4 regions of the Nonomuraea sp. NPDC049480 genome follow, and region 1 is predicted to be linked to each of the others. Evidence: riboswitches for the same ligand, from Rfam matches in the RefSeq annotation. Region 1 holds a riboswitch; each other region holds the start of a gene.
What was found. Region 1 has a riboswitch for cyclic di-AMP ahead of ACIBX3_RS25440 (coiled-coil domain-containing protein). Riboswitches for the same ligand answer to the same signal wherever they lie in the genome.
Positions count from the first base shown of each region.

Region 1 (3,512 bases):
GCGGGCGGCGCAACTCGTGCGCCCCGGGACCGCCGTGGCATTGTCCGCGGGCACCACCACCTGGGCACTCGCGCACCAGCTGATCGGCGTGCCCGAGCTCACCGTGATCACGAACTCCATCCCCGTCGCCGACGTCTTCCACCGCAATCCGCGCGCTGACCGCACGGTCGTCCTGACCGGCGGCGTACGCACGCCGTCGGACGCCTTGGTCGGCCCGGTGGCCGTCGCCGCGATCCGTCGCCTGCACGTGGACACGCTCTTCCTCGGCGTGCACGGGATGAGCGTCCGCGCCGGCTTCACCACGCCCAACCTGCTCGAGTCCGAGACCGACAGGGAGCTGGTGGCGGCCGCCAACCGCCTGGTCGTCCCGGCCGACCACACCAAGTGGAACACCATCGGCATCAGCACCATCGCCGAGCTGAGCGAGGCCGACGTGGTCATCAGCGACGCGGGGCTGCCGGAGGACGCACGTACGGAGCTGGCCGAAAGGGCCGGAGAACTGATCATCGCGGAGGGCTCGTTGTGAAGCGCACCATCACCCACCTGGCCGACGGCCGAGAGCTGATCTACTTCGACCGGCGGGACGACGCCGACAGGAGCGCGATCGACCGGCGACTGCTCGACCCCCGGCCGATGGCCTCCGAGCTGCGGTACGACCCGCTGACCGAGGAGTGGGTCGCGATGGCGGGGCATCGGCAGACGCGGACGCACCAGCCGACCGGCACGGCGGCCGAGTGCCCGCTGTGCCCGTCGTCGGAATCGCGGTCGACGGAGATCCCGGCGCACGACTACGACGTGGTGGTGTTCGAGAACCGCTTCCCCTCTTTTTCCGGAAATTTTGGGACTTATGAGGCCGTGGGTGGGCTGAGTGAGGTTCGTCCGGGCGTGGGACGGTGCGAGGTGGTTTGCTTCACCTCCGAGCACTCCTCCTCGTTCTCCCGGCTCTCCGACGCCCAGGTCGAGCTGGTGATGGAGGCGTGGGCCGACCGAACGGCCGAGTTGTCCGGGATCGAGGGCGTGGAGCAGGTGTTCTGCTTCGAGAACCGCGGCTCGGAGATCGGAATCACGCTCGCGCACCCGCACGGGCAGATCTACGCCTACCCCTACGTGACCCCGCGGACGAAGCTCCAGCTCGGGGCCGCCTCCCGCCACAAGGGCCCGGGGAACCTGTTCGCCGACGTGCTGGCCGCCGAGCGCGCCGCCGGCACGCGGGTGGTGGCGCAGAACGAGCTGTGGACGGCCTTCGTGCCGGCCGCCGCGCGCTGGCCGTTCGAGGTGCACGTCTATCCGCACCGGCAGGTGCCCGACCTGGCGGCCCTGACGGAGGCGGAGCGGGCCGCGTTCGCGCCGCTGTACACCTCGCTGCTGCGGGCCTTCGACGGGCTGTTCGGGGTCGTGATGCCGTACATCGCGGCCTGGCACCAGGCGCCCGTGCGGCAGGACCGCGAGCTGGCTTACCTGCACCTGGAGTTGTTCAGCATCCGGCGGGCGCCGGAGAAGCTGAAGTACCTGGCCGGGTCGGAGTCGGCGATGGGGGCCTTCGTCAACGACGTGCTGCCGGAGGAGGCCGCACTCATGCTCCGATCACGAGTAGATCACTAATGGATTGCACGTTAAGGTCGCATTACTCGTGATCTACCACTAATATCCCCATATGCAGCGGCCGTAACAGCCGTTGCACGCCTAATCCCGGGCGTGTCGCCCGGGAGCCGGGGACCCATCGCACGTGGGGTGAATCCATTTCGGTGGTAGGGACTGCTCCCATGCCCGAACCCGTCAGCTAACCCGGCCGGCAGAGGGAGAGGAACAACATACGTGGCGGCTTCGTCCCCCGCGAAACTTGCCATCGGCCTCGTCACGGCCACCGCCCTTGCCTTCTTTCCGGCGACCGCGGCGTCGGCCGCACCGAAACCGTCGGAATCCGAGCTGCGCACCCAGCTCAAGAAGCTCAACACCAAGGTCGACAAGCTCATCGAGACGTACAACCTCAAGCGCGTCGAGCTGGCCGAGGCCCAGCAGGCGGCCAAGACGGCCAAGGAGCGGCTGGCCACCGCCGAGCGGACGCTGGCCGAAACCGAGCAGCGGGTCGCGGAGATAGCCCGGCTGCGCTACCAGAACGGCGACCCCGCCGCGGTGCCCGGCTACCTGCTGGTCGAGAACGGCGGAAGCGCGGCCATTCTCGAGCAGGTCACCGCCGAGCAGCAGGCGCTCGTGCAGGGCGTCGCGAAGGCCCGCGACGACAAGAAGAAGGCCGCCGACGAGGCCGTCGCGCTCGCCGCCGAGATCCGCGAGGACGCGGCCGAGGTGGCAGAGCAGCGTGAAGAGGCCGAGGACGTCATCGACGACATCAAGGAGAAGCTCGAGGACCTGGTGCCGTTCGGCACGGGCCGCACCTCCAACGGCAGCTGGGCCCCCGAACTGCCCTCCGGCCCCGACAACATCACCCCCCGTACGCGGCTGATGCGCGAGCAGGTGCGGAAGAACTTCGCGCTGCCGTTCGCGGTGGGCTGCTTCCGCTCCGGCGCCGGCGGCGAGCACCCGCTCGGCCGGGCCTGCGACTTCATGATGAGCACCGGGGGCTCGATGCCCACCGGCGTGAACCTCGCCTTGGGGGACAGGATCGCGGAATGGACCATCAAGAACATGGACAAGCTCGGCGTCAAGTACGTGATCTGGAAGCAGCGCATCAACCATGGCTCGGGCTGGCGCGGGATGTCGAATCGCGGCAGCATCACCGAGAACCACTTCGACCACGTCCACATCTCGATGCACTGAAGACGGGACGAATAGCGGCTGGTGAGCTGTTCGCGCACGTGAAGAAGGCGTTTGAGCTGGTCGCCGGGCCTGTGGGGTGACGTCCGCCGAGGTCGTCCTGTGTGTCGGGCGCGGCCGACGGTCCGGCACCACCTGAACCAGATCGCGGCCGAACTGTCCCTGCGACCGCTGATGGCAGGATCCAAGCGCGGACGAGCCCGGTCGATCACGGTTGCTCGACCGGGCTCGCGGGGTGGAGACGGGTCAGGCGAGGTCGAACCGGTCGAGTTCCATGACCTTGGTCCAGGCTGCGACGAAGTCGGTCACGAACTTGTCGCGGGCGTCCTGGCCGGCGTAGACCTCCGCGAGGGCTCGCAGCTGGGAGTTGGAGCCGAAGACGAGGTCGACCGCGGTGGCGGTCCACTTCACCTCATCGGTGGCCACGTCGCGGATCTCGTACACGTGCTCCTCGGACTCCGATGCCCTCCACCGGGTGCCCGGGGAGAGCAGGTTGGTGAAGAAGTCGTTGGTGAGCACGCCGGGCCGGTCGGTGAGGACGCCGTGCTGGGTACCGCCGAAGTTGGCTCCCAGGGAACGCAGGCCGCCGATGAGGACGGTCATTTCGGGCGGGGTGAGGTTGAGCATGTAGGCACGATCGACGAGCAGCACCTCCGGTTGGATCTTCTCGCCGGAACGCAGGTAGTTGCGGAACCCGTCGGCCCTCGGCTCGAGGACCAGGAAGGACTCGACGTCGGTCT
Region 1 covers NZ_JBITMD010000008.1:443,200-446,711, forward strand. The annotation lists gene ACIBX3_RS25430 (DeoR/GlpR family DNA-binding transcription regulator) at 1-526, shown strand, start outside; gene galT (galactose-1-phosphate uridylyltransferase) at 523-1,602, shown strand; cyclic di-AMP (ydaO/yuaA leader) riboswitch at 1,671-1,809, shown strand; gene ACIBX3_RS25440 (coiled-coil domain-containing protein) at 1,816-2,775, shown strand; gene katG (catalase/peroxidase HPI) at 3,019-3,512, opposite strand, start outside.

Region 2 (3,512 bases), on a different contig from region 1:
TAACGGCGGATACGCACGAGGGGACCATACCTAAGGCGATCCGTAGCTACGGGGCAAATCGCGCAAAAACCGCATATGCTACACCGTTTCCGGTGCTCATCTGGCGGCGGCTCTGAGCTTGGCGATCAGCCCCAGGTCGTCCACGCAGTGCCCCAGGCCGAGCGCCACGGACACCAGGGGCCGCTCCGCCCGCTGTACCGGCATGCACAGCGCCGCCCGCAGCCGCCGGCACAGCCCGCGCAGCAGCGCGCCGCCCCCCACCAGCACCGCGCCCTGCTCCCCGAGGTCGGCGGCCAGCTCCGCGGGGCAGCGCTCCACGATCCCGACCGCCGCCCGCACGATCGTCTCGACCGGCTGCCGGGTCGCCTCGTAGATCAGCTGCACCGGCAGCGTCGCCGCCCGCTCCCGGCCGGACTCCACGTCGCGGCCGCGCACCACCACCTGCCGCTGCAGCGGCTTCCACTCGGTGCCCGCGCGCCGCTTGGCGGCCTCCGCCTCGCGCTCGTCGATCAGCAGCCCGTGCTCGTGTTCGACGAGGCGGGCGATCGACAGGCTCATGGTGTGGCCGCCGCAGGGAACCGCGCCGGACGCCACCACGGCCCCGCGCGAGAGCACCGCGATCCTGGCCGCGTCGCGCCCGATGTCGATGACCATCCGCCCGGCGCAGTCCCTGACCGGCACACCCGCGCCCAGCGCCGCGGCCAGCCCGTGCGGGACCAGCAGGATGCCCCGCGCCTCCGCCTCGAACGCCATGTCGCGCAGCGCCGCCCGGTCGATCGGCGTGGCGTCCTCCGGCAGCGCCATGACCACGCGCGGCCTGGCGAACGGGTTCCGGTGCACCTTGCGCAGGAAATGCCGGACCAGGCGCCGGGTGAGTTCGCCGTCGGCCGGCAGGCCGCCGCTGATCGGCCAGCACGTCTCGCCGAAGCCGTCGCGGACCGCCTCCGCGCCATACCCGAGGACCCGGCCTGTCACGGCGTCGCGCGCGACGGCCGACGGCTCGTCGAGCACGATTCCCTTGCGCTTGACGTAGATCCGTGTGCCGGCCGCTCCGAGATCCATCGCAAGGTCGTGACCGAGGAGGATCATCGCCGTACCGGGGGGTGGACCATCATGCCGCTTCTGTTTCCGGATCTGCCCCAAGGCAACACCAGGAACGTAACGGTTCCCCTTTACCCCCGGGAGTCTCGGCCAGGCCGGTTTCGCGTCGTACGCGGCGTCATGCGAAGCTGTCAGTGTCCCCAACACCATGGAGGTCCTCATGGCGGAAACACCGGAGCCGGAAGTCAGCGAAACTCCCGAGGACGAGATGAAGCGCAAGTTCCGCGAGGCGCTGGAGCGCAAGCGCAACCAGCATGCGGGCGCGGGCGAGGGTGGCAGGGGCGGCGACCCATCCAAGATCCACGGGGGGGCGCACGGTCCGGCTGCGAGTAAAAGATCGTTCAGGCGCAAGAGCGGCGGCTGATGCTGGTAGTTGGAGGGGGTACGGCCTGCCGTACCCCCTCTTTTCTTTGCCCACTTAGGTAGATCTTCTGTCCGATTCGTGATGAATCGTTTGCGTATGTCCGGAAAGCCTGGTTAAAGTGTGGGCCAATTACATAGCCGAATCCCGATCGATCGGGAACCGGGGACCCACCTTGTTGGGGTGAATCCGGCCACGCGCCGGTAGGGCATCTCCAAGCCCGAACCCGTCAGCTAACCCGGTAGGCGTGATGGAGAGGACACCCCCAATGATGTACCACCGCGTCGTACCCCCAGACAGGGCAGTAGTGCCGGCCGCCTCCTGATCGGCCCTTTCCCTCAGGCTCTTTCCGCGCCCCGCGCAGTCACCATGTCAGGCGTTCTGCCCGGCTGCGCCAGTTTTCCGTGAGCGCGTGTCCCTGTCCCCTCGCAAAGGACCTCACTGCTCTATGTCTGCTCGTTTTGGCCTGCGTTCCTTCGCTCTGTTCACCGCATCCGCCGTAGGTGCGCTGACCATTGCCTGCGTGGCGGCCCACGCCGACTCCGACAACGACGAGAAGATCCTCCTCAAGGGCTCTACCACGGCGTCCTACTTCTGGGACGACGCCTCCGGCCGCGCCGGTGACACGGGCCTGCCGGCCAGTGGCAAGCGCATGCAGAAGGGCATGGCCGCGAGCCCGAGCTGGCCGCTGCTGACCGAGGGCTACGTGGTCTACGAGGGCAAGAAGCTGCCCTTCTTCGTGGGCGACCGCGGCCCCGGCGAGCCCTCCAGCCGTGGCGTCATGCTCGACCTGGACGCCAAGACCTTCGCCGAGCTGACCGGCGGCAGGTTCAACCCCGACACGCTCGGCGTGGACGGCGTCGGCGGCCAGGGTCACATCGAGGTCGACTACGTCATCACCAAGTGGGGCGACGGCGTCGGCAAGAAGAACCACCCCGTCGCCTTCTCCACCCGTGCCTGGGCCAAGAGGGACACCAATCCCGCCAAGCCCCCGCAGGTCATGGCAGAGGAGAAGCCCGAAGAGACGCCCGAAGAGACGCCTGAGGAGCAGCCCGCGGCTCCCGGCAAGGCCGTCGCGGCCCCGCCTCAGAAGGCGGCTCCCGTACAGGCCGCCCCGGAGGGTGAGGTCGAGGAGTCCAGCGCCGTGGGCAGCGTCCTCCTCGTGGGCGTCCTGGCCATGGCCGGCGGCGGCGCGGTGCTCGGCGGCGAGCGCTTCCGCAGGCTCATCAGACGCTGACTTTACGATCGGAGACCAGAATGTCATTCTGGTCTCCGTGACCACCCGCGTAACCGCCAACGGCATCGACATCGCCTACGAGAGCTTCGGCCCGCCCACAGGACGACCCCTGCTCCTCATCATGGGGCTCGGCGCGCAGCTCATCCACTGGGACGAGGAGTTCTGCGAGCTCCTCGTCGAGCAGGGACACCACGTCGTACGGTTCGACAACCGCGACGCGGGCCTGTCCACGCACTTCCACGACGCGGGCGTCCCCGGACCGGGGGCGCCCGCGCCGTACCTGCTCGACGACATGGCCGACGACGCGGCCGCCCTCATGGACGCCCTCGGCTGGCCCGCCGCCCACGTGGCCGGCGCGTCGATGGGCGGGATGATCGCCCAGACGCTGGCCATCCGGCACCCCGGACGTGTGCTCAGCATGACCTCGATCATGTCGACGCCCGGCCCCGACGTCGCCCCGCCGGCGGAGGCGGCGGTCTCGGTGCTGATGGCCGCCCCGCCTCCGGACCGCGAGAGTGTGCAGGCCCAGGCGGTGCGCACCTGGTCCGTCATCGGCTCGCCCGGCTACGAGCTGGACCGCGAGCGGATCACCACGATGGCCGGCCTGGCGTACGACCGGTGCTTCGACCCGGCGGGCACGTCCAGGCAGCTCGCCGCCATCATGGCCTCCGGCGACCGTACGGAGCGGCTCGCCGGGGTCGCCGTGCCCACGCTGGTCCTGCACGGTGAGGCGGACCTGCTCGTCCCCGTCGCGGGCGGCCATGCCACAGCGGCGGCCGTCCCCGGCGCCCGGCTCGTCACCTATCCCGGCAT
Region 2 covers NZ_JBITMD010000024.1:28,110-31,621, forward strand. The annotation lists gene ACIBX3_RS45735 (hypothetical protein) at 1-17, opposite strand, end outside; gene ACIBX3_RS45740 (rod shape-determining protein) at 97-1,062, opposite strand; gene ACIBX3_RS45745 (DUF5302 domain-containing protein) at 1,262-1,465, shown strand; cyclic di-AMP (ydaO/yuaA leader) riboswitch at 1,591-1,725, shown strand; gene ACIBX3_RS45750 (hypothetical protein) at 1,911-2,699, shown strand; gene ACIBX3_RS45755 (alpha/beta fold hydrolase) at 2,737-3,512, shown strand, end outside.
Region 2: linked by a shared signal. The riboswitch ahead of ACIBX3_RS45750 (hypothetical protein) and the one ahead of ACIBX3_RS25440 (coiled-coil domain-containing protein) in region 1 are both predicted to bind cyclic di-AMP.

Region 3 (3,512 bases), on a different contig from region 1:
GGTCTCGCACGTACGCGCGCCACCGTGCCGTCAGCGTGCCCACGGAGAGCCCCAGCGAGGCGAGCGCCCGATCGACGCCGGCCGCCTGGGCATCACGGTAGAGCCTCACCAGCGTCTCCTCACCGAAGCGGTCAGCGAGGAAGCGACACGCCAGCCAGGCCTCCTGGTACGCCCGTGCGAGCCGTACGGGGTCCCGGCCGTCCGCCGCGAAGGCCGCAGGTCCGGGCAATTCGCTCGGGAGCCGCCCGGCGTGCACCTCTTCGGCCAGTTCGGCGGCGGCGGTCCGCAGGGGGAGGCCGGCGTCCCGGTAGCCGACGTAGTCGGCGAAGCCCTCGTACAGCCAGATGGGCAGGCCGTCGGTGCCCGCCACGACGTGGGTGAGCTCGTGCGCGAGCACGACGTCCTTCCCCGTGGAGTTGAGCCGGGCGAAGACCTCGGGGACGACGATCACGCGGCCGCGGCCGGCCACCGCGGCCAGCCCGTCGAGCCGTTCCACCCCTGCCAGGCGGGCGGCCTCGCGGGCGGACTCGGGGACGACGACGAGCGGTCGCACGGGGACGCGGAGGACGTCCGAGACCCGGCGCCCGGCGGTGTCGGCGCGGCGCGCCAGGTCGCCGAGGGCGGGGGAGGCCCGGCGGCCGACGACCACGGACCGCGTTCCGCGGGCCACGACGGCTTCCTCGCGCCACAGATCGCGCGCTTCAGGGGGAAATCCGGGGATGGGGGCGCTGGCGGGGACGAGGAGCAGGAGAGCGGCCACCACGGCTCGTCGGCTCACCTGCTGGGACACGATGCCCGATCGTAGTCCGCCGCGCCGGAGGACCCCGGAAATGGGACCGCCCCGCCCGATTCCTCGGGCGGGGCAGTGTCACATGCCGGGACGGACCGCGCCGACGAACGACGACTTGCGCCATCCGCTCAGCTTGACGACTTGCACCCGTTTGCCGCTACTCGGCGAGTGCACCATCTTGCCCTTGCCGACATACATGCCCACATGGCCGAGCCCTCTGAAGAACAGCAGGTCGCCTGGCTGGAGATTCCTCCAGGAGACCTTGTTCCTGATGCGGGCGAACTGGCTGGCCGCCACGCGAGGGAGCGTCACCCCGGCCTTCTTCCAGGAGTACTGGGTCAGACCGGAGCAGTCGAACGAGCCGGGACCTTCGGCGCCGTAACGGTACGGGTCACCGACTTGACTCTTGGCCACGGCCACGGCCTTGCGGGCCTTCGATTGCTGCCGAGCGATCCTGAGGGCCTTGGCAGACTTCGCGGACTTGGCGGTGGAGGCCGCCTTCGCCGTGGTGGTCCTGGCCGAATCGCTCGTCGTTGCCGCCTCAGCCGTTGGGGCATGGAGGATCAGACCTCCGGCCGCCACGGTCATCGTGAGCGCTACACCACTCAGGGCAAGGCGGGACAGGCGGGGGTTGTGCAGAGAGGTAGACAGGATGTCTCCTTGGGACTTCCACGAATGCCTACCGGGTTAGCTGACGGATTCGGGCCTGGAAGTAGCCCTACGGCGCGTTGAGCGCCGATTCACCCCTGATCCCGGGGGAACGGGATCGTTGGTTCCCCGGCTCCGTGCCTCCTGGCTGCACGGACTCGGCGGGCCGCCGCCTGTTCAGGTGTTCTCAATGGGGATGCGCGGCGGCGACCGGCGGATCTGTATCTGTCTCACATCGGAGGTCCGATGTCGGTTCGCGGTGACATGGCTTGTCGCCGCGAGGCCAGAAGCTACGCCGAAACGTCAAGAATCAGCAAAGGGCGAGTCAGGTTGTAAAGATCAGACAGGGGGTCTTGTCAGATTTGAAACCCCTGCTGGAACACCAGGTTCCGTTACGCAAATGTGACTCTGCTCACAATTGCCGGACCACCCCTCTGTAAGGTCCCGATTGCCCCTTTTGTCACACCTTGCGCGCCGTCACCCTGAACCCCGTCGATGGGAGCGTTCCATCAGAGATCCGTTCCCGTTCGATGCGGTAAAGGTCATTGAGGAGCGCAATGCTGCCGTTTGTCACCTTTCCGCCGATATATCGCCACAAGTACGGTTCTCGCCTCAAGCTCGTGATCTCGAACCGCTCGGCAAGGGCGGCGATCATGCCGTCCGCCGGCGTGTGATCCACGTGCGCCGCGCGCCACCGCTCGGCCGGGTCGCCCCCGGGACCCTCCAGGGCGGGCGGGAAGTCCGCCACGCCTGCGGCAGACAGCAACGATCCGGTATCGTAGAACCAGACGGCCGCGGCCCGGTCGGCCCAGTCCCACGCGAACTCGTCCACGACCAGCAGCCCGTCCTTTTCCAGCAGGGCGGACACTCGATCCAGCGCCGCCTCCAGCGGATGCACGTGATGCAACGAGAGCGACATGACGATCACCTCGAACAACGATCCATCGTCGTAGCCGGGATAGCAGGCGATGTCGGCTCGTAGCGCGGGGACGCCGGCCGCCCGGGCCGCCTCGACGGCCTCCTGAGAGATGTCGATCGCGGTGACGTCATGGCCCCGTCTCATCAGCTCGGCGGCCAGCTCGCCGCGCCCGCACCCGGCGTCGAGCACCCGTCGTGGCCCCTGTGGGAGCACCTCGCTCAGCCATGTGTCCTGGTGGTTGTCCATCGTGTCCATAGATGGAGCATGACGGCGTCGAGCCATGCGCACCACTGCGGGTTGGGCATGTTACCCATAAGCTCGACGCATGCTTGATCTATGGTCGCTGAAGGTGCTGACAGAGGTCGGGAGGCTGGGTTCGTTCTCAGCCGCGGCCGAGGAACTGTCCATGACGCAGCCCGCCGTGTCCCGGCAGATCGCCACGCTGGAGCGTCAGACGGGGGTGCGGCTGTTCGAGCGGCTGCCGCGCGGGGTCCGGCCGACGGACGCGGGGCGGGCGGCGCTGGAGCAGGCCGGCGAGGTGCTCAGGGGAATGCGGCTGTTCGAGACACGCATGCGGGCCTTCGCGACGGCCGAGGCGGGCCGGGTCAGGGTGTCGGCGTTCCCGAGCGCCGCGACCACTTATCTGCCCGAGCGGTTCCGGTCGTTCGCGGGCCGGCATCCGGGCGTCGAGCTGTCCCTCACCGTCCGGTCCGGGGAGCACGACCCGTGCGCGGCCGTACTGGACGGCGATACGGACATCGCCTTGCTGACCTCGTGGGACGTGGCCGGTGCGACAGGTGTCGTTCTGACGCCGGTGCACGAGGACGAGCTGCTGGTCGCGCTGGCGGCCACTCATCCGCTGGCCCAAGGGAGCCGGGTGCGGCTCCGGGATCTGGCGGCGGAGCCGTGGATCGACGGCACCCACCCGGACTGCCTGGGGCCCATCTCGCAGTTGGCGTCGGCCCTGGGAGGGACGCCTCGGATCAGCCATGTGTGCGACGACTGGAACGGCCGGCAAGGCCTGGTGGCGGCCGGTGTGGGCGTGATGCTGTACCCGTCGATCGCCGGCTACTCCGCCGCCCGTCCCGACATCCGCCTCCTCCGCCCGTCCCCGTCCCTCCCTTCCCGCACCATCCTCGCCGCCGCCCTCCCCCC
Region 3 covers NZ_JBITMD010000005.1:354,060-357,571, reverse strand. The annotation lists gene ACIBX3_RS17725 (hypothetical protein) at 1-790, opposite strand, end outside; gene ACIBX3_RS17720 (C40 family peptidase) at 869-1,378, opposite strand; cyclic di-AMP (ydaO/yuaA leader) riboswitch at 1,452-1,612, opposite strand; gene ACIBX3_RS17715 (class I SAM-dependent methyltransferase) at 1,899-2,612, opposite strand; gene ACIBX3_RS17710 (LysR family transcriptional regulator) at 2,683-3,512, shown strand, end outside.
Region 3: linked by a shared signal. The riboswitch ahead of ACIBX3_RS17720 (C40 family peptidase) and the one ahead of ACIBX3_RS25440 (coiled-coil domain-containing protein) in region 1 are both predicted to bind cyclic di-AMP.

Region 4 (3,512 bases), on a different contig from region 1:
TCTCCGCCACCTGCACCCATCTCGGCTGCATCGTGGCCTTCAACCAGGCCGAACAGACCTGGGAATGCCCCTGTCACGGATCCCGCTTCGCCACCGACGGAGCGGTTCTGCACGGCCCGGCCACCCGGCCACTGGAACCGATCGACCAGGACGAACCGACGTGAGCTTCCTCCTGCTCCACGGGATCAGGCCGCCCGTCAGTTGACGATCCGAATCTCGGCGGTGAGGGCTCGGCTGGTTAGCTCGTCGAGCTTCCGGGTAGGCGCAATCTCGTACAGAGATGTTCGAGTTATGTGACGGAGGTCGGCATGTCGGAGCGGACCGCGATCGTGATCGGTGGTGGGATCGGCGGGCTCGCCGCGGCGGCAGGGCTGTGCCGTGCCGGGTGGCGAGTCACCGTCTTCGAGCAGGCGCCGCGGTTCGCGCCGGTCGGGGCGGGGATCGCCCTTGCTCCGAACGCGGTCCGGGCGCTGGACTGGCTCGGGGTCGGTGACGCCCTGCGGGAGTGCAGCGTGGCCACCGGCGCCGCCGGGGTACGCACACCCTCCGGGCGGTGGCTGCTGCGTACCACCGTCGAACAGCTCACCGCCCGCCACGGCGTTCCCGCGTACGTGCTGCACCGGGCCGACCTGCACCGGATGCTCGCCGAGGCGTCCGCGCGAGCGGACCTGCGCACCGGGCACCGGGTCACCGGCGTGGGAGGCGGGGAGGTGCGGTTCGTCGCGGACGGGCGGTCCGGGACGGCCTGGGCCGATCTGGTGGTGGCCGCCGACGGGGTGCACAGCCTCACGCGCCGGGTGCTGTTCCCCGGCCATCCTGGTCCGGCGTACGCCGGGGAGATCACCTGGCGCGGCCTCGCCCCGGCGGACGCGGCCCCCGCCGGCCTGCCCGGAGCGTTTCAGACCTTGGGGCGCGGCCAGGGGTTCGGGGCGCTGCCGCTGGCGGACGGCCGGGTGTACTGGTTCGCCGACCGCACCGCCCCGGAAGGTGCCCACACCGGCGACGACCTGGCCGCCGTGGCCGCCCGGTTCGCCGGCTGGCACGATCCCGTTCCGGCCCTGCTGGCCGCCACCCCACCGGATGCGCTGCTGCGCCACGACATCTACCACCTGGCCACGCCCCTGCCCAGCTACGTCGCCGGGCGGGTCGCGCTGCTCGGCGACGCCGCCCACGCCATGACGCCCGCCCTCGGCCAGGGCGCCTGCCAGGCCCTCGAGGACGCGGTCGTGCTCACCGCGCTCGCCGCCGGCTCGGCGGACCTGGCCACCGCGCTGGCCGCCTACGACCGTGCCCGCCGGAGGCGTACCCAGGGGCTGGTCCGCGCCTCGGCCAGAGCGGGCCGCCTCCTCAACCCCGGGAACGCGCTGGCCGCCCAGGTGCGTGACGTGGTGACGTGGGCGCTGCCCACCGCCGCGTTCCTGCGCGCGACCAGCGGCACTTTCGGCTGGCAGACGCCCGCCCGGCCCCACCTGACGAGCCCGACCGGCTCCACCCCTTGACGGAGACGCCGGAGCGCCCACGTCGCGCCGCCCGGGCGGCTCTGGCCGCGACCGCCCCGCTCAAGTGAGTACTTCGCACCCGTGCCTGACTGTCCCGCGTGCGATTTGAGTGAGTTGAGAGGCGTTTGTGCGCAAATTGGCCAACGACCGATATGTCGCCCTGCCGTAAAGATTCCTCCAAGCCCAGGTCAAGTCATGCGTGCCGCTCTGCAAGCGACGAACTTGCCCGCGAAATGGCGGATCCCTTGCCGGAAGCGGGGTTCCGGAGCCGCCTGGAGGGGCGAACTCGGCGACTGCCGGTTTGTCCACTTGTCAGTATTTTGGTTGATGCATTATGTTGTGCACCATACGTCCGGTTTATCTGGTCGTTACTTTGACCTCGCATACATCACAGGTCTGTCTGTGACCGCTGAATCCGCCTGTGGGCGGAACCGGGGACCCAGTCGTTTCACTTGGGGTGAATTGGCACCGAGGTGCCATAGGGCAGCTTCCATGTCCGAACCCGTCAGCTAACCCGGTAAGCGGTATGGAAGCAAGGAGAACTCCCTACCGATGGCCGCCCATCGTCTTACCCCTGCCCCGAAGACCGGCATCGCCCGAACGGCCACTCCCGGCATCCTGGCCAAGTACGCTGCCGCCGCGCTGCTGGCCGTGACCACCGCCGTAGCCGGTGTGTCCGTCGCCGGTCCCGCGCACGCCGACAATGACAAGCTCGTCTACGGCCAGGACGTCTCCAACTATCAGCCGGCGCACGACTGGGCCGCCAGTGACGCCAAGTACGGCATCGTCAAGGCGACCGAGGGCACCTCTTTCATCGACCGCGCTTTCGTTCGTCATTGGGATGAAATGGCCCGGCTGAACATCGTCCGTGGCGTCTACCACTACGGTCACCCGGGCAACGACCCCGTCGCCGAGGCCGACTTCTTCCTCTCCGTCGTCGACAAGCAGCCGGGCAAGACCGGTGACCTCCTGGTCCTGGACCTGGAGACCACCGACGGCAAGTCCGTGGCCGAGGTCAACGCCTGGGCCAGGAAGTGGCTGGAGCGGGTGAAGGACAAGACCGGCATCACCCCGCTGTTCTACTCCGGCTGGAACTTCGCCGGCACCTACGGTCAAGGCCTCGGCCAGTATCCGCTGTGGGTTGCCCACTACAGCAAGGCAAGAGGCGCGGTCACGCCGCCCGCACCGTGGAAGACGTGGACCATCCACCAGTACACCGACAGCCCGGTGGACCAGAACGTCACGTCTGTGAGCCTGGACCAGCTCCGCGCCTTGGGCCGCAAGTAACGGAGTCCCTGGTCGCGCGGCACGCTCGTGCGTGCCGCGCGCCGCCCCCCAGTGCTGCGTACGCATTGCGCCCGACCGGTCTTCTCAAAAGTTCCGTCATCCGGGAATACCCCTAGGGGGTATGGATGCTTGAGGGGGCGTCAGGCCTGCTGGAGCGGGATTCCGGACAGGCGCTCGTCTTCTTCAAGGAGACTGCAATGAGAAAGCTGCCATTGGCGATCTGGGCGATGGTCGTCGGAGCGTTCGCGATGGGCGCCGACGAGTTCATCGTCGCGGGAGTCGTCCGCGAGATCGCCCAAGCACTCGATGTCACGATCGGTGCCGTCGGCGCCTTAGAGAGCGTGTACGCCCTCGGCGTCGCGATCGGCGCCCCCGTGTTCACCGCGCTGGGCACCAGGTTCGGCAGGCGGTCGATGCTCCTGACCACCACCGGGGTGTTCCTGCTGGGCAATCTGCTGTCCGCACTCGGACCGGCGTACGGGACAATCATGGCCGGCCGGATCGTGTCGGCCATGGCCCACGGGGCGTTCCTCGGCATCGCCGCCGTGTACGCCGCCGAGCTGGTCGAACCCTCACGCAAGGGACGCGCGGTGGCCATCGTCTTCTCCGGGCTGACCGCCTCCACGATCCTCGGCGCGCCGATCGGGGCCGCGGTCGGCCAGGCGCTCGGCTGGCGGTTCACGTTCTGGACCCTCGTGGTCTTCGGCGGGATCGCGCTTCTGGGCC
Region 4 covers NZ_JBITMD010000013.1:208,178-211,689, forward strand. The annotation lists gene ACIBX3_RS33610 (FAD-dependent oxidoreductase) at 1-164, shown strand, start outside; gene ACIBX3_RS33615 (FAD-dependent monooxygenase) at 309-1,499, shown strand; cyclic di-AMP (ydaO/yuaA leader) riboswitch at 1,897-2,038, shown strand; gene ACIBX3_RS33620 (glycoside hydrolase family 25 protein) at 2,052-2,786, shown strand; gene ACIBX3_RS33625 (MFS transporter) at 2,984-3,512, shown strand, end outside.
Region 4: linked by a shared signal. The riboswitch ahead of ACIBX3_RS33620 (glycoside hydrolase family 25 protein) and the one ahead of ACIBX3_RS25440 (coiled-coil domain-containing protein) in region 1 are both predicted to bind cyclic di-AMP.